Regions from separate parts of the Paraburkholderia sp. CI2 genome, predicted to be linked through region 3. Evidence: predicted binding sites of a transcription regulator. Region 3 holds the regulator's gene; each other region holds the start of a gene.
The links. The regulator FNR, encoded in region 3, switches genes on or off when oxygen is low (the NO sensors DNR and NnrR bind a similar motif). The targets are predictions, from matches to a motif close to TTGATNNNNATCAA.

Region 1 (6,089 bases), on a different contig from region 3:
ATATCCGCGTTGAGAAAGACGGTCTTCGTGATCTGCACGTCGACGCCAGCCTGCACCGCCGGACCGAAGCTGCTGCGTGACACCTGGATGCCTACGGGGCCCGCGCTCAGGCCGTCGTTGTAGAAGTACGTGTAGTTGACCCCCGCGCCGACATACGGTCGGATCATGCCAGCATGGTTGAAGTGATATTGCAGCAGCAGCGTCGGTGGCAGCACGTTCACGCCACCGAGATCGCCGAGGTCGGACGTCACGTGGTGCCGCGAGGTGGCGAGAATCAGCTCGATGCCGATCGCGTCGCGGATCATATAGGTCAGGTCCAACTCCGGCACGAGTGCGTTATTGACACCCACGCCGAGCGACGACAACGTGCCGCTGGTGTGTACTTCGGGCTGGATCGAGATGGCACGCAGACGCACGAGCACGTCACCGGCGTGGATCCCATCCGCCGGCACCTGGCCTGCCATCGTGCTTCCGTTCGCGCTTACGTCATCCGCGTATGCCAGCACTTCGAACAAACCGGTAGTGCACAGGCTTGCCACGATCATGACGGCCTTAATCATGTGCTTCATCGCTTTCCCCTTGTTGACGTATGCGGGGAATTGTCGACGCGCAAATCAGGGCTGCCCTTGCGCAGGATCAACCGGTCCCGATCCCGAAGTCAAGATGCGACATCGGGTCACGCGTAGGAATGTCGAGATAGCGGGAGCCTTGAGGCCGGACTGGCTGCAGCCGCCGAACGGCACGCAGATCACTCTGCTACTTCTGTGCATGCAACAAGGTCATTACGCACGACCATGGCTGCAGCGCCAGATATCTGAGCTACCTCGTTCGTGAGATGGACCTGGTCGCGTCACATCTCGGACCTGACCGGCGAACCGTGCAGCTGCATCTGGGAGATGGAACGCCGACCTTCTTCCCTGTTGCCGAACTCGAAGAGCTTGTCCAGCAACTGCAGAACCGCTTCGCGTTCTCGATCGACGCAGAACTTGCCATCGAAATTGATCCGCGAACCGTCAGCACCAAAACGCTTTCACCACTCGCGCGCCTCGGCTTCAACCGGGCGAGCTTCGGCGTACAGGACTTTGCGACCGACGTTCAGCAGGCTGTCAATCGCATCCAGCCACTCGATGTGGTGGAACGCGCACTCAGCGGCGCACGCGATGCGGGATTTCTCTCAATTAACGTCGACCTGATCTACGGTTTGTCGCAGCAGACTGTCGCCTGATTTAGCCCGCGCACTGCGTCAGTGCACCGCACCCCGCCGCTTTGTTCGTCCTTGATCGACATCAATCACAAAGCTGGCCGGTTGTCGGACCATGATGCTGCGAGTGTCATGCCGCATGCGTCAAGCCAACTTCACGTCAAAAGTGCCACAACCCGGACTTAACCACTATGACAGACAGAAAAGCCTTAAGGAAACGGTCGATAGCCATCGTCACGACATTGAGCGCCTGTCTATCGGGATGTGATCTGACTGTGCTTGATCCAAAAGGGAGCGTCGGCGCGGCCGAGAAGTCGCTGATCGCCACCGCCACGTGGGCGATGCTGATCGTCGTGATCCCGGTGATCCTGCTGACGCTGTTCTTCGCGTGGCGCTACCGTGCGTCGAACCGTCACGCGATCTACGCACCCAAATGGGCGCACTCGACGGCGATCGAGATCGTCGTCTGGACTATCCCCGCCCTGATCATCCTGTACCTCGGTATCCTGACGTGGCGCACCACGCATGAGCTCGACCCGTACCGGCCGCTGCAGTCGAGCGTGAAGCCGATCGACGTCGAGGTGGTCGCGCTCGACTGGAAGTGGCTCTTCATCTACCCGGACCTCGGCATTGCGTCGGTGAACCAGCTCGCCGTGCCAGTCGATACGCCGGTGAATTTCCGGATCACGTCGGACTCGGTGATGAACTCATTCTTCATCCCGCAACTCGGCACCCAGGTGTATGCAATGGTCGGCATGCAGACCCGTCTGCACCTGATCGCGGATGCACCGGGCAATTTCGAAGGCATGTCCGCCAACTTCAGCGGCAAGGGATTCACCGACATGAAGTTCCGCACGCTCGCGACGAGCACCACCGACTTCGACGCATGGGTGCGCAAGGTCAAGGCTTCGCCGGACCGCCTTAGCATGGACGAATACGCCGAAGTCGCGAAGCCGAGCGAGAAGCAGTCGGTACGCTACTTCTCATCGATCGACCAGTACCTGTTCCGCAACATCGTTGCCCGATACAACAACGGCAACGTCACGGCCTTCCGCGACGCCGCCTGTCGCACGCAGACCACGGAGTAAGCCATGTTTGGAAAACTCACGCCCGGCGCGATTCCGTTCGATCAGCCGATCATCATGGGCGCGGCCGCGTTCATGGCGCTCATCGTGCTGGGGGTCATCGTCACGCTCACGAAGCTCGGCCGCTGGAAGTGGCTCTGGACCGAGTGGCTGACAAGCGTCGATCACAAGAAGATCGGCATCATGTACATCATCGTCGCGGTGCTGATGCTCGTGCGCGGTTTTGTCGACGCCGTAATGATGCGGCTTCAGCTCGCGATCGCGTTTCACGGCCCCGGTTACCTGCCGCCGCACCACTACGACCAGATATTCACCGCGCACGGTGTCATCATGATCTTCTTCATGGCGATGGCGCTGATGGTCGGCCTCTTCAATCTTGTCGTGCCGCTGCAGATCGGCGCGCGCGACGTCGCCTTCCCGTTCCTGAATTCGCTGAGCTTCTGGATGACGGCGATCAGCGCGATCCTGATCAATCTGTCGCTCGTGATCGGCGAGTTCGCGCAGGTCGGCTGGCTCGCGTATCCACCGCTGTCGGAGCTGCAGTTCAGTCCCGGCGTCGGGGTCGACTACTACATCTGGAGTCTGCAGCTCTCCGGCGTCGGTACGCTGATTACCGCGATCAACTTCTTCGTGACGATCGTCAAGCTGCGCGCGCCCGGCATGACGCTGATGAAGATGCCGGTGTTCACGTGGACCGCGCTGTGCTCGAACGTGCTGATCATGGCAACGTTCCCGATCCTAACCGTGACGCTCGCACTGCTCGGCCTCGACCGCTACGCAGGCATGCACTTTTTCACCAATGAGCTCGGCGGCAACGCGATGCTGTACCTGAACCTGATCTGGGCGTGGGGCCACCCGGAGGTGTACATCCTCGTGCTGCCCGCGTTCGGCATCTACTCGGAAGTGATCGCGACCTTCGCGAAGAAACCGCTGTTTGGCTACAGAACGATGGTCTACGCGTCGTGCGCGATCACGGTGCTCGCATTCCTCGTGTGGGCGCACCACTTCTTCACGATGGGTTCCGGCGCGGACGTCAACGCGTTCTTCGGCATTATGACGATGGTCATCGCGATCCCCACGGGCGTGAAAGTCTTCAACTGGCTGTTCACGATGTACCGCGGTCGCATCGAGTTCACCGCACCCGTGCTGTGGACGATCGGCTTCATGGTCACGTTCACGATCGGCGGCATGACGGGCGTGATGATGGCGATCCCGGGCGCGGACTTCGTGCTGCACAACAGCCTGTTCCTGATCGCGCACTTTCACAACGCGATCATAGGCGGCGTCGTGTTCGGCTATCTCGCAGGCTTCCATTACTGGTTCCCGAAGGCGTTCGGCTTCAAGCTTAACGAGAAGCTCGGCAAGCGGGCTTTCTGGTGCTGGTTCGTCGGCTTCTACGTGTCGTTCGTGCCGCTCTACGTGCTCGGCTTCATGGGCATGACCCGGCGCCTGAATCACTACGACAACCCGACCTGGCATCCCTGGCTGTTCGTCGCCGCATGCGGCGTGGTGCTGATCGCACTCGGTGTCGTGCACCAGATCGCCCAGGTCGTCGTGAGCGTGATCCATCGCAACGAGCCGGAATACGGCGACCTGACGGGCGACCCGTGGAACGGCCGCACGCTCGAATGGGCCACCGCGTCGCCGCCCGCTGTCTACAACTTCGCGCGCATACCGGTCGTCCACCAGCTCGACGCGTTCGCGCACATGAAGGAAAGCGGCGCAGCAAATGCCGCACTGGCGCATTACGAGGACATCCACCTACCGTCGAATACCGCGGACGGGTTCCTGATCGGCGCATTCAGCCTCGTGCTCGGCTTCGCCGGCGTCTGGCACATCACGTGGCTCGCCGTGCTGGCCTTCGTCGCGATCGTCGCCGCGCTGATCGCGCGTAGCTTCCGCGACGACCATGGCTACGTGATTCCGGCCTCGCGCGTGCGCGAAATCGAAGCACGACGCGGCAGCGCACCCACCCCGGCCGCCCTTGAATTACCCGAATCCGCGGAGACCTGACCCATGACGCAATCTGCATTACTCGTCCATCACGGCAGGTCGAGCGCTGACCACGGCCCAACGCCCACCGTGTTCGGCTTCTGGCTGTACCTGATGACCGACTGCATGCTGTTCGCGTCGCTGTTCGCCGTGTTCGCCGTGATGGCGCACCAGTTCGCGGGCGGCGCGTCCGGACGGGACCTGTTCGACATCCCGGGTGTTGCACTTCAAACCGGCGCGCTGCTGCTGAGCAGCACCACCTACGGCTTCGCGATGCTCGGCGCGCAGCGCCAGGGGCGTGGTGCCGTGATCGGCTGGCTCCTCGTGACGTTCGTGCTTGGCGCGCTGTTCCTCGCGTTAGAGCTGCGCGAGTTCTCGCACCTGGTCGCCGACGGTGCTGGGCCCAGTCGCAGCGCCTTCCTGTCGTCGTTCTTCACGCTGGTTGGCACCCACGGCCTGCACGTGACAGCCGGCCTCGTCTGGATGGCCGTGCTCGTCGTGCATGTCGTCCGCTCGCCTGAACTGTCCGGTCGCGACCTCACGAGTCTGACGTGCCTGAGCCTCTTCTGGCACTTCCTCGACATCGTGTGGATCTGCGTGTTTTCGTTTGTCTATCTCGGGAGCATGCTCTAAATGGTCCATTCACACTCGACGTCCACGACCGCCTCGCGTGGTGACGTCGCCGGTTATATCACCGGTTTCGTGCTTGCCGTGGCGCTGACTGCTGGCTCATTCTCGATCGTCACGCAACGGTTGCTGCCGTCCGGCTCCGCGATTATGGCGCTCGCGTTGCTGGCGTTCGTGCAGATCGTCGTGCAACTGGTGACGTTCCTGCATCTCGACCTGTCGCGCGGCCAGCGCTGGAACGGGCTGGCGTTATGCTACACCGCGCTCGCCGCGCTGTTCCTGATCTTCGGCACGATCTGGGTGATGCACAATGTCAGCATGAACATGATGTCGCGCTGACTCGCCACCAGCGCGAAACGGTCTGGTGACATCATCGCGGACACGGCATGCAGCCGTCGGCCGCGTGCGTAGTGTTGTGCTGCACCGCTCTACCGGTCTTTCTTCATGAACAGTCCGAATCACCCCGTTCCCGCCAATGAGCCATTGCCCCATCGCAAGGTCATCCGCTCGTGGCTGACACCGTTCGCCGAACGCCGCACCGCCTACGCGCTTCTGCTGCTCGTGTTCGACTACGTTTTGCTATTGTGTGCGCTCGCCGCGAGCGTGTTCGCGCACGGGTTCGTGCTGAAGACCGTATTCGGATGCATGGCGGGCTTCGTCATCGGACGGCTCTTCGTCATCGGTCACGACGCATGTCATGAGAGCCTGACCCGGCACCGCACGCTCAACCGCTGGCTGGGCCGGATCGCCTTCCTGCCGTCGCTCACGCCGTACAGCCTGTGGCAAGTGGGTCACAACGTGGTGCATCACGGCTACACGAACCTGAAAGGCGTCGATTTTGTGTGGGCACCGCTGACGATCCAGGAATATCGCGCCTTGAGTGGGCCACGGCGCGCACTGGAACGTATCTATCGCAGCGGCTGGGCGCCCGGTCTCTACTACATGATCGAAATTTGGTGGACGAAGATGTTTTTTCCGTCGCGGGCCGCCATGCCGACGCGGCGCCCCGTGTTCTTCCGTGACTGCACGCTGGTATCGGTGTTCGCACTGCTGTGGATCGGCGCGCTCGCGTGGATCGCTCGCGCGACGCAGCGGGGGGTGGTCCCGTCAATCGCATGCGGGTTCGGGGTGCCGTTCCTGTTCTGGTGCGCGATGGTGGGTTTCGTCGTGTACGCGCACCACAC
Region 2 (6,089 bases), on a different contig from region 3:
ATGCTGCAAACCGGCATTTCGGCCGGCTATATCGTCGTGATCGCACTCAGCAACTGGATCCTGCCGCAGTACGGCTGGCGCACGCTGTACTACGTGTCTGCCGTGCCGGTGCTGCTCGCATTCGCGATCAAGTTCGCGGTGCCCGAACCGGCCGCATGGCTCGCGAGCCGGGCTGCCGACCATGCGAGCAAAACGCGGCTCGTCGACAATCGCTACGCGCAGATTTTCCGCGACCGCCAGGCGCGCACGATGTTCATCCTGTGGACCTTCGCGTCAGTCTTCGTGCTGTCCGGCTTTTACGGCCTGAACAACTGGCTGCCGACGTATCTCGAGAAGGAATTGCACATCAAGTTCAGCTCGCTGACCGGCTATATGATCGGCACATACGTGGTCGCCTTCATCGGCAAGATCTTCGCGGGCTGGCTCGGTGACCGCTGGAGCCGGCGCGGCGTGTACGTGCTCGGCTGTATCGGTGCGGCACTCTTTCTGCCCGTGATCATTTTCTGGCACACCCACGACAACATTTCCACGCTGATGCTTGTCTTCGGCTTTCTGTACGGCGTGCCACTCGGCACGATCGGCACATTCATGTCGGAGAGTTTTGCGACGTCGGTGCGCGGCACCGCGGTGGGCGGCTCGTATAATCTCGGGCGCTTCTGTTCGGGGGCGGCGCCGATCGTCATCGGTTTTATCGCGACGCAGTTCTCGATCGGACTTGGTTTTCTCGTGGTCGGCGCGGTGTTCTTTTTGAGCGGCGTGACTGCATTGTTCGTTCCCGACCGGCTATACGACACGCAGCATTAAATCGACGCGAAAATGACGAAATCATGGCGTGTCGATGAATGGCCCAGGTTCCGGCGCTAAAACTGGTCGCCGGATAGCCCGGGCACCACGAGGAAGCATTACTGCGTTCCGGCGACAATGTCTGAAATGGTCCAGTTGTTCGTCGTTACGAGCACATAGTCGCCATTGACACCCAGCCATTTGTGCCCGCGCGGCGGCGCGTTGAGGCCATGTCCGCGCCAGTCGTCCATCATGAAGTTGTAGTTACGGTATTCGGCCGGCACACGTTGACCTTTATGCCAGTCACGGTGCGGAATCGTCGGCATCACCTGCTGACGGCCCGTACCGGCCATCTGGCCGCCGCCCTCGTCCTTGGGGGGCCCAGCCGCAATCGCGAGCGCGGACAAACCGGCAAATGACAAGGCGACGAGTTGCGCAACAAAGCGATTATTCATATTCGAACCTCCGTGCGGTGGAAGAAAGCTCCGAGCATTCACGCGATTGACGTGAAACGTGATCGTCCAGCTACTCGCAGATTCATTAACTCGAACTTCATTGCAGCGATCGCTGGTCTATCGAATGTAATCCTTGCAAATCGCGAGATATCAAATTCGATAATTCAGGCGCGAAGTCGTTAAAAAGTATAGTAAAAGGAAGTTCGACTTCAAGCCGGACCTGCCCACCACTACCGCGTGCGTCAACCCGGCGATTAGCGGGGCGATTCGATTCGTCGCGTCGATCATCTGGACGGATCGCGCCGTTCCTGGCGGCGGCGGAAGCGCACGCGGCGCTGTCGCCCGCTCGCCACTTCAGCGAGCGGGCGACACTTTGCCAGTCACCGGCCAGATTGATTCGCTTGACTGATCAATAGTCGACCGCATCGCGGATGATCGGGCAGGTCATGCAGTGACCGCCGCCACGTCCACGGCCCAGCTCCGCACCGACGATCGTAATCACCTCGATGCCCTGCTTGCGCAACAGCGTGTTCGTGTACGTGTTGCGGTCGTATGCATAGACGACGCCCGGGGACGCGCACACGAGGTTCGCACCGCTATCCCACTGCGTGCGCTCGCGTTGATAGTCGCTGCCGCCCGCCTCGACCACGCGCAGATGCTTCAGCCCGAGCGCCTCGGCGACGACGTCGGTGAACGGCTTGTTTTCGGCGTGCAACTCGACGCCGCTCGGATGGCTGCTCGGCCGATACGAATAGGTGCGCGTCTTCGCCATGAAGTCCGGGGCGACCAGTACGCAATCGCGATCGGCGAACGTGAACACGGTATCGAGGTGCATTGCCGCGCGAATCTTCGGCATCGCCGCGACGATCACGCGCTCGGCCGCGCCCTTCTTGAACAGCGTTGCCGCCAGTTGACTGATGGCCTGCCGCGAGGTGCGCTCGCTCATGCCGATCAGCACGGCGCCCTTGCCGATCGGCATCACGTCGCCGCCTTCCAGCGTGGCGAGACCGTGGTCCTGAGTCGGGTCGCCCCACCACACGTTGACCTTGCCCGCGAAATCGGGGTGGAACTTGTAGATCGCCGTGGTCAGGATCGTCTCTTCGTGGCGGGCCGGCCAGTACAGCGCATTCAGCGTGACGCCGCCATAGATCCAGCACGTCGTGTCGCGCGTGTACAGCGTGTTCGGCAGCGGCGGCAGCAGATATTCGGTGCCGCCCGCCGCTTCTTTCGCGACCTCCAGCGCCTTGCCGCCGTGCGCTTCCGGGAAGTCGTGAGTGGATAGCCCGCCAATCAGCGTTTCGGCAAGCTTGCGATTGTCGAGCCCTTGCAGATAGCTTCTCAATTCATCGATAAAGCCGAGGCCGACCTGATTCGGCACCACCTGGTTGTCGAGAATCCACTTCTTGCCTTCGGGCACCGCGACCGTTTCGGCGAGCAGATTGTGCATCTCCACCACTTCGACGCCGCGGTCGCGCATCTTCGTGACGAAGTCGAAGTGGTCGCGCTTCGCGTTCTCGACCCACAGTACGTCGTCGAACAGCAGTTCATCGCAATTGCTCGGGGTAAGACGCTGATGCGCGAGCCCCGGTGCGCAGACCATCACTTTGCGCAGCTGCCCGACTTCCGAGTAGACACCCAATTCACCCGCTTTCGCGTCCGTGTTCGCCATGATGATCTCCTGAATGCCAATGTTGGCCCGCTCTGTTCAATCGGATTTCATTAAAGCTAAATCGCGATCCTTCCGGTTACGAGGCCATAGATGCCGATGATCGCGCCAATGATCGCAACGATAAAAATGATCCAGTCGGAAACGATGAAGACATTCTTGTTCTGCTCGCGCCGAGCCCAGATATAAAGCGCCGTTCCCGGCGCATACAGCACGGCGGAAAGCAGAATGAATTTCAGGCCACCCGCCCAGATCATGAAGACCGTATAGATCGAGGCGATTGCGGCCATGATGAAGTCACGCCGGCGCTCGTCGGCGCGCACGTCGTAACCGTCGCCGCGATTCGCGTTCATGCAGCCGAACACCGCGACGAAGAGGTACGGAATCAACGACATCGCGCTCGTCAGATTCAGCATCAGCGCGAACGCATCGCGCGAGAAGTAGGTGCTGATGACGAGCAGCTGCACCACGATGTTGGTCAGCCACAACGCATTGGCAGGTACCTTGTTGGCGTTTTCCCTCGCGAATACGGCGGGCATGTCTTCGGTCTTTGCCGCCGTGAACAACACTTCGGCGCAGATCAGCGACCAGGCGAGATAAGCGCCCAGTACCGAAATCAGCAAACCTATGCTGACGAAAACCGCGCCCCAATGACCGACCACCGCTTCGAGCACCGCCGCCATCGACGGCTGCCGCATGGCCGCGATGTCGGCGCGCTGGAGCACTGCGTAAGGCAGCATCGTCACGAGCACCATCAGCGAGGTCACGACAACGAAGCCGAGAATCGTCGACTGGCCGACATCGGAGCGCTTCTTCGCATAACGGGAATAAACGCTCGCCCCTTCGATACCGATGAACACGAACACCGTGACCAGCATCGTGGCCCGCACCTGCTCGAGGATATTGCCTTCGAGTCCTCCGCCGTAGAGGTTGGCCTGGAACAGGTCCAACCGGAAGCCGAAGATCAGGATCACGATGAACACCAGAATCGGAATGACCTTGGCGACCGTGACGATACTGTTGATGAAGGCCGCCTGCTGCACGCCCTTCAGGATCATGAAATGAAATAGCCAGATGCCGATCGATGCAACGACGATCGCGACGACCGTATTGCCGTCGCCGAACACGGGAAAAAACGCGCCGAGTGTCGACTTGATCAGCACCCAGTAAGAAACGTTGCCGATACAGCTACCGATCCAATAGCCAAATGCGGAGAGAAAGCCCGGATAGTCGCCAAAGCCTGCTTTCGCATACGCAAACACGCCGGCGTCCAGTTCGGGCTTGCGTTCCGCCAGCGCCTGAAACACGCGCGCCAGCATATACATGCCCGTGCCCGCAATCAGCCAGGCAATCACGGCACCCACCGGACCGGTGGCATTGGCAAAAGTGCGCGGCAGGGAAAAGATCCCGGCTCCGACCATGCCGCCCACCACCATCCCGGTGAGTTGCATTTTTGACATCTTTTGTGGAGTGGACGCCATTCGGATTCCTTTTAGTTACCTTTTTAACAAGGATCTGTAATCAGATTCGAACGAAACGTGTCTCTCGGCCAATCTTGCTGTTGATCAGCCGCGCTACTCTGCAACCACCACACGAAAAGAATGGTCTGTCCGTTGGCGTTTGTCAATTTATCGAAGACAAGGTAACGGACTGTGGCTCGCTATGCGATCGAATCCATCGATGCTGCGTTGCCGAATCTGGTTGAATTTGCGAATTAACAATTCACCACGCATCTCAATCGCTCGCATCGATAAGTCGCTTTGAATATCGATGATTTAACAACGATGCGACCTGCCGCATCACCGCACCGGTTTTCTCAAATGATGGGGAATCGCTGAAGCGAGCTGAACCGGTGGCCGTTCAGAACTACTGAGAAGCGCCAGAGTCACAGTTCGAAATGGCGCGCGGGGGTCATTAATAGTCCAAACCCAATGACGATTTCGTAATGGCGCGCTTTGTGAATTTTTCTGACGGAATCGCCCGCGTCTCCGCGCCGCAAGAGGTCCAACTATGATTCGCGCAACTTCCTCAACGTCAGCCGCGCTTCGAGACCGCCGCCGACGCGGTTGTGCAGCGTGAGCGTTGCGTCCATCGCGAGCGCGAGTTGCCGCGCGATCGCGAGCCCCAGACCCGTGCCGCCCGTTTGACGATTGCGCGATCCTTCGAGCCGCACGAACGGCTCGAACACCGTCTCCAGCGACTCGACCGGAATGCCGGGACCGCGATCGAGCACCGACACGGTAGCCTCGCCATCGCGCAATGCCCCGATATGGATCTGCGCGGCGCCGCCGTACCTCAGCGCGTTATCGACCAGATTGCCGACGATGCGCTTCAACGCCTGCGGACGCATCGTCAGCGACTGGCCGAAGTGGCCCTGCAGTGACACTTGCTGACCCGCGTCGACGTAATCGCACACCAGGCTGTCGAACAGCGCATCGGGATCGATGCGGCGCGGCACCTCGGTCGTGCCATGCATCGTGCGCGCATAGGTGACCCCTTCCTTGACCAGCGCCTCCATTTCCTGCAGATCCTGGCGCAGCTTTGCGGCCTCGCTGTCGTTGTCCATCGTGTCGACACGCAGACGCATGCGCGTGATCGGCGTCTGCAAATCGTGCGAAATCGCCGCGAGAATCTGCATGCGCTCGGTCATGTAGGTGGCGATCCGGTCCTGCATCGCGTTGAACGCGCGCGCGGCGCGCGCCACTTCGGACGGACCGGCTTCGCGCAGACGCGCGGCCTTCAGGTCGGGGCCGAGCGTGTCGGCCGCGACTGCGAGCTGATTGAGCGGGCGCGTCGCGAGCCGTACCGCCAGCCAGCAGCAGGCCGCGAGCACGAGCAGCTGCAGCGTCAGCACGAGCGGCAGCCAGCGCGACAACGGGGCGCCGGGCATCGGCCGCAGGTCAATGGTGAGCGGCGTGCCGTCGCTCAGTTTCAGATGCACCTGCAGACGCTCGCGATCGCCCGGCACTGCGTTGACGGTCAACGGATAACGCGTGCCGATGCCATCGCCGATCGACTGCGCGACGCGCGCCGACAGGCTCGCGTCGACCGGGGTGCCTGGCACGCCCGGGCCGAGCACGAACTCATAGCTGCGCCGCGCGAGCCGCGGCAGCCACTGGGCGCGCTCGTCGGGCGGCAGATGATCGAGCAGCGCGACCGAGCTCGCCACCTCGCGCTCGATGTAG
Region 3 (6,089 bases):
GCGCCCAGTTCGGTCAGCACGCGTTGCGCGCAGCGCGCGCATGAATCGAAGTCGGCGATGTCGGCTTCGTAAGCGTGAAAGTCGCGCCCCGTGTCGCGCTCGTGCTGCAGCCATGTCGACACGTGATCGTTGTGCGTCGAGTGCGTCACCGCGACCGTCATGCCCGCGTCATGAAGCGCCCGGCTGACCGCCGTGCCCAAACCGCCCATCCCGCCTGTGACCAATGCCACGCGATCCGTTCCCATCTGAACTCCTCCTTGCCGTGTCTGCCATTGACGGTGCGCGCGCCGGCCTTGCCGGCGCGCGCGGCTAAACGACGCCCGCGAACGGCAGCGCGTTCTGCGAGCTCCACCACCATGCGCTCAGGCCGCCCGCGAGCGGCGCGACGCCTGGCGCGATGCCGTACACCGCCTGCCACCACGCATACCAGGCGGCGCAAGCGCGGTTGGCCTCGCCGAACCAGTCCGCCTCGCGCTGCGCGACGAAAGCGATCGACTTGCTCCAGTCGGCGAAGCACCGCTCGGCGTACTCGTGTGCCTCGCCCTGTGCGGTCTGATACGCCGCCGCGTAGTCGAGCCAGCCTTCGGGCGGTCCGGACGCCGTCGAGGTCCACGGTGAAGCGGGGCGCCCGGGCGGCGCATCGGATTCGGCAACCATGATCGCTGCCCTCCAGAGCACAGCATAGGATTGCCAGGCGCGGTTGCAAACCGTCGAGCGCGCCTGCTACTGTAATTTGAGCGCGCGGCGGCCCCCGCTTGATCTGCATCAACAGCCGCGGCCGCCGGGCCCTTAGACTCCATTTGACGACGGGCTCGAGCCTGCTTGCGCCCGTTTCCCCGCGTTTCTGTCACGGAGCTTTGGCGATGAGCTACAAAAGCATTCTCGTTCACCTCGATACGAGCGTTCGTGCACATCCGCGCCTCGAAATCGCATTGCAGCTCGCACACCGCTTTCATGCGACGCTGACCGGCCTGTTTTCGACGTACGTGCCACCGCGGCACGCGTTCTTCGTGATGGCCGGCACCGCCGACTACTACGCGGAGCACGAGCGCCTGCGGCACGAGCGTGCCAGCGCGCTGGAGCGGCTGTTTCGTGCGGAACTCGCGCGCGCGAACGTCGACGGTCATTGGATCGCCGCGAACGGCTACGCGAACGACGTGGTGCCGCCCTATGCGCGTCTCGCCGATCTGATCGTGCTCGGGCAGACCGACCCGACCGACCCCGAGGCGTTCGTCGCCGAACAGTTCGTCGAGCACGTCGTGCTGTCGGCCGGGCGGCCGGTGCTGCTGGTGCCGTCGGGCGGCACCTTCGCGGCGCCCGGCCGCCACGTGCTGATCGCGTGGGACGGCAGCCGCGAAGCCACCCGCGCGATCCACGACGCGCTGCCGTTCCTCGCGCACGCGTCCAAAGTGACGCTGCTGACGGTTCATTCATCGGGCGATCGTCCGCCGCGCGACACGGTTCCGGGCGACGACATCGCACTCACCGTCGCGCGTCACGGCGTCAAGATCGACGTGCGCGAACTGAGCGTCGCGGACGGCACGCCGGTCGGCGACGCGCTGCTGTCGCAGGCGGCCGACCTCGGCTGCGACATGATCGTGATGGGCGCTTACGCGCATTCGCGTCTGCACGAAGTCGTACTGGGCGGCGCGACGCGCACGATGCTCGAGTCGATGACCGTGCCGGTGCTGTTGTCGCACTGAAGTGCGCGCTTAAGGAGTCCGCCATGTTTCACCGCCTACTCATCGCGCTCGACGGCAGCGACACTGCCTCCCGTGCGTTCGACGCCGCGCTGACCCTTGCCGCCGAATCGGGCGCCGAGCTGCAGCCGCTGTACGTGATCGACGTGCCCGTCATCGCCTACGACGCGCCCGGCTTCGACCCTTGCGTGATCCACGACGCCTTCATCGAGGAAGGCAAGCGGATCGCGGCCGATGCCCAGAGCCGGATGACCGCGCGCGGGATCAAGGGCACGGCCCGCACCGTCGAAGCCGCGATCACCGGCGAAGACGTCGCGCATCGCATCGTCGAGGCGGCGCTCGAATGGCACGCCGACGCGATCGTGATGGGCACGCACGGCCGCCGTGGTGTTCAACGACTGATGCTCGGCAGCGTCGCCGAGCGCGTGCTGCGCAGCGCCAGCTGCCCGGTGCTGATGGTTCCCGCGCACGCGAACGGCGCGACGCGCGATCAGTCAGTCCCGGCCTGCGCCGAAAACGAACTCACCTGAGCCGCGAAAACCAGGCTGCTGCGCGGCCGCTCCGACGCGATCGCGCCACGGCTCCGCGACGCGGCGCTTCAGGGCCGCGCGTGCCCGTGTTCGTCATGCCGCACGATCAGCACCGGCTTGTCGGTCGCACGCACGAGCGACTCGGCGACGCTGCCGAGCAGAAAGCGCTGCACGCCGCGGCGACCGTGCGTGCCCATCACGATCAGATCGGCTTCGATCTCGTCGGCGACGCGCGCGAGCACCGCGGACACGCTTTCGGCGTACGCGTCGATCACCCGCACGCCGCCGGGCACCTGCGCCTCGCGCATCAACTCGCGCGGCGCATCGAGCGCGCGGCTGGCGAATTCTTGCGCCGCGGTCGCCGGTTCCGGCTCGAAAGCCACATCGGCATTGTCCGACCACTTGCCGTGCCCTACCACGCAGCAGGCTTCGAGTGTGGCGCCCGTCAGCTTCGCGAGCTTCAGCGCCTCGGCAAAGGCGCGCTGCGCGCTGGGACTGTCGTCGAGCGCAACCAGAATTCGTGCATACATGTTGGACTCCCTGTGAAAGCGCTGGCATGAACCGAAGCGGTGCCGTCGCGTGTCCGCGCCGACAGTGTGAAGCGCGCGCCGCCGCGCGGCTTGACGCAGGTCAATGGCTCGCCGCTCGGGAGCTGGTTGCGCACGTCCACCGGGATCGTGACCTGGCCCTTCGAAGTGATAGTTGCTGCTGCCATAGTGGCACCTCCGATGCTCCTAGCATTTAGGTAAGGAGAAGAAAAAGGCAAGGACGAAATGGCCGCACGCCGATGAGGTATTTAACAGCAGACAGGCTAGAAACGCCGGGCAGCCTCGGAAGGCAGCGTCCAGACGTTATCGTCTATCGTGCCAGCACGGTCTACGATGAGCAGGAGTGGGAAATATCGATAATTTGCATCGTAGGCACGTCTTCCCCGGCAGTAACAAGCCCACTCAGATACTTACTATTCTTCGAATAATTGAAAATACATAATGGCCGGTCTATCGCACAGCTTTCCACTTCTTTAATGCCACTTCGTATTAATATATTTTCGACGCCGATATGTTCGCCCGTCACTTCTGATTGAACAGCAAAGCAGCCACACCATAGGAATATTCCTACAACATTACCCGAACTCCTAGCGCCGCTTAAATCCCCGCCGATATATTTCTGAGATGAGGTTGCCAATACTGGTCGGTATGGACACCGCCCCGCCAGCCACCTTATCGAGAGTCTTCCTCGTCGACGATGCGACCGAGGTCCGACGCCGGCTTGCTTGCCTGATCGCGCTGATTCCCGGCATCGAAATCGCCGGCGAGTCCGCCGGCGTCGAGCACACGTTCGACGACATCGTCGCGAGTCGCGCCGATGTCGCGGTGCTGGACCCGTGCTTCTCGGGCAAGACCAATCTGCTGCTGCTCGCGGCGCTGTCGCGGGTGCGGCCGTCCATCGTCAGCATCGTGTTGACCAATCATTGCGCGACGGCGTTTCGCCGAGCGTGCGAAGCGGCGGGCGCCGACTTCTTCTTCGACAAGACCTCGGACTTCGAACTCGCCTGCCGTGCCATCGAAGCGATTGCCTATGCGCGTCGTGCGCATCCGGTCTGACCGCCAGGAGCCGATCATGCAAGTTGCCGCAGTCTGTGAACCCCGCCACGACGCGCCCCGCACTTCGCACGTCGTACCGATCCACGTCGTGCCACGCACCGCGGCCACACGCTACGCCGTGCCGCGCTGCTCCACCTGCGCGATGCGCGCGATCTGCATGCCGCCCGAGCTGACATCCGACGAACTGAGCCGACTCGACACGTTGATCTGCTCGACGCGCTCGATCAAACGCGGTGATCCGCTGTATCGCGCGGGCGACGCATTTCAAAGCATCTACGCGATCCGCGCCGGATCGTTCAAGACCGTGGTCATGCATCGCGACGGCCGCGAGCACGTGACTGGCTTCCAGATCGCCGGCGACTCGCTCGGCCTCGACGGCATCAGCGAGGGCAAGCAGAATTGCGATGCGATCGCGCTCGAAGACAGCGTCGTGTGCATCATTCCGTTCGCGCAGCTCGAAGCAATCTGTCGCGAGATGAAGCCGATGCAGCATCACATCTACCAGATGATGAGCAGCGAGATCGTGCGCGAATCGAGCCAGATGATGCTGCTCGGCACGATGAGCGCCGAACAGCGCGTCGCGACGTTTCTGCTGAATCTGTCGAAGCGCTTCAAGGCGCGCGGCTTTTCCGCGGCGGAGTTTAATTTGCGCATGACCCGCGAGGAAATCGGCTGCTTTCTGGGCATGAAGCTCGAAACGGTGAGCCGGATGTTCTCGAAGTTCCAGCGCGAGCGCCTCGTCAAGGCGAACGGCAAAACGATCCGCATCGAAGACGCGGAAGGACTGGCTCGGGTTTGAACGCCGACGCGACGCTCGCCTCACGTTTGTTCGCGGGACATGCGGGTTGGAACAAGCGCTCCCGAACTGATATAACTCGGTGCGTTGCGGTGCGCGACCTTGCGTGACCACCCGGAGGAGCGATGGGTCTGTCGAGCGGCGAGTCTTCCTGCTTCACCGGTGCGGCGTCCGTGTCGGACGTGCCAGTAGAGGATCGCTATTTCATGTTGATCGATGCGGTTCAGGACTATGCGATCTTCATGCTCGACGTGTCCGGCCGCGTGACCAGCTGGAATCCCGGCGCACAGCGCATCAAGGGCTACGCGCCCGAAGAAATCATCGGCCAGCATTTCTCGAAGTTCTATACCCCGGAAGACATCGCGGCCGGCAAGCCCGCCCGCGAACTGGAAATCGCCGCAGCCGTAGGCCGCGCCGAGGACGAAGGCTGGCGCGTACGTCGCGACGGCTCGCGTTTCTGGGCCAACGTGGTCGTTTCCGCCGTGCACGACGCGTCGGGCGCGCTGCTCGGCTTCGCCAAGATCACGCGCGACCTGACCGAGCGTATGCGCCTCGCGGAACTCGAACGCGCGAATCAGGTATCCACGCACGTGCAGATCGCCCGCGAAAACGAGCAAAAACGTATGGCGCGCGAACTGCACGACGATCTCGGCCAACGGCTGACCGCGCTGAAAATGAGCGTCGCGCTGCTCGAAGCGAAGCTGAAAAGCCAGGCCGACACCGAGCCGCTGGCCGCGCAGACGCACGAACTGCAAAAGCAGATCGACTGGATGGCCGCTTCGCTGCGGCGTATCGCCGCCGATCTGCGGCCCCCGCTGCTCGACGACCTCGGGCTCGCCGCCGCGCTCGACTGGCTGGCCGAAGACTTCACGAAACGCTACAACGTGCGCTCGAGCGTGCATCTCGAACCGGCCGAGCCGGTATGCGGCGAATTCGCGGCGACGGCGCTGTTTCGCATCGTTCAGGAGGCGTTGACGAACGTCGCGCGGCACGCCAAGGCCAGCCGCGTACGCCTCGACATGACCTGCGCGGGCCCCATCGTATCGCTCGATATCGAGGATGACGGCGTGGGTGTCGCGCTGGATCGGTCGCAGGGAACAGATTCATTCGGTTTGCTCGGCATTCGCGAACGCGTGCGGCAGTTGCGCGGCAACGTGTCGTTCACCAGCTCGCCGGGCCATGGCTTCAGGATCTCGATCCAGATACCGGCCGACGCGCTCGCGTAATGCTCACGCGCTGTCGCGCCCCGCTGTCGCGGGTTACTCTGCAGGCGCATCCTCGGTGCTTTGCTCGCGCATGAGCAGCACCGGACAGGTCGAGAAACGCAGCACCCGCTCCGCCACGCTGCCGATCACGAGGCGCCGCACGCCGCGTCGCCCATGCGTGCCCAGCACAAGCAGATCGGCGTGGATCTGCTCGCCGTGGCGCAGCACGATCGCGGCGACGTCGTCGGACAGGC

Region 1: cyoA (ubiquinol oxidase subunit II) is a predicted target of FNR. The motif match lies at 1,277-1,290, and genes of this name have one in related genera.
Region 2: HDG32_RS14870 (basic amino acid/polyamine antiporter) is a predicted target of FNR. The motif match lies at 4,518-4,531, and genes of this name have one in related genera.

The regions. Positions count from the first base shown of each region.
Region 1 covers NZ_JACHDL010000025.1:83,825-89,913, forward strand. The annotation lists gene HDG32_RS28225 (OmpW family protein) at 1-569, opposite strand, end outside; partial or broken gene HDG32_RS28230 (radical SAM protein) at 734-1,222, shown strand; gene cyoA (ubiquinol oxidase subunit II) at 1,393-2,289, shown strand; gene cyoB (cytochrome o ubiquinol oxidase subunit I) at 2,293-4,299, shown strand; gene cyoC (cytochrome o ubiquinol oxidase subunit III) at 4,303-4,911, shown strand; gene cyoD (cytochrome o ubiquinol oxidase subunit IV) at 4,912-5,244, shown strand; gene HDG32_RS28255 (fatty acid desaturase) at 5,350-6,089, shown strand, end outside.
Region 2 covers NZ_JACHDL010000009.1:81,378-87,466, reverse strand. The annotation lists gene HDG32_RS14885 (MFS transporter) at 1-804, shown strand, start outside; gene HDG32_RS14880 (RcnB family protein) at 903-1,238, opposite strand; gene HDG32_RS14875 (arginine deiminase) at 1,648-2,838, opposite strand; gene HDG32_RS14870 (basic amino acid/polyamine antiporter) at 2,964-4,385, opposite strand; gene HDG32_RS14865 (ATP-binding protein) at 4,913-6,089, opposite strand, start outside.
Region 3 covers NZ_JACHDL010000012.1:66,217-72,305, reverse strand. The annotation lists gene phbB (acetoacetyl-CoA reductase) at 1-245, opposite strand, end outside; gene HDG32_RS18135 (polyketide synthase) at 310-657, opposite strand; gene HDG32_RS18130 (universal stress protein) at 864-1,703, shown strand; gene HDG32_RS18125 (universal stress protein) at 1,727-2,230, shown strand; gene HDG32_RS18120 (universal stress protein) at 2,299-2,760, opposite strand; gene HDG32_RS18115 (response regulator) at 3,427-3,834, shown strand; gene fnr (fumarate/nitrate reduction transcriptional regulator Fnr) at 3,851-4,633, shown strand; gene HDG32_RS18105 (PAS domain S-box protein) at 4,756-5,856, shown strand; gene HDG32_RS18100 (universal stress protein) at 5,890-6,089, opposite strand, start outside.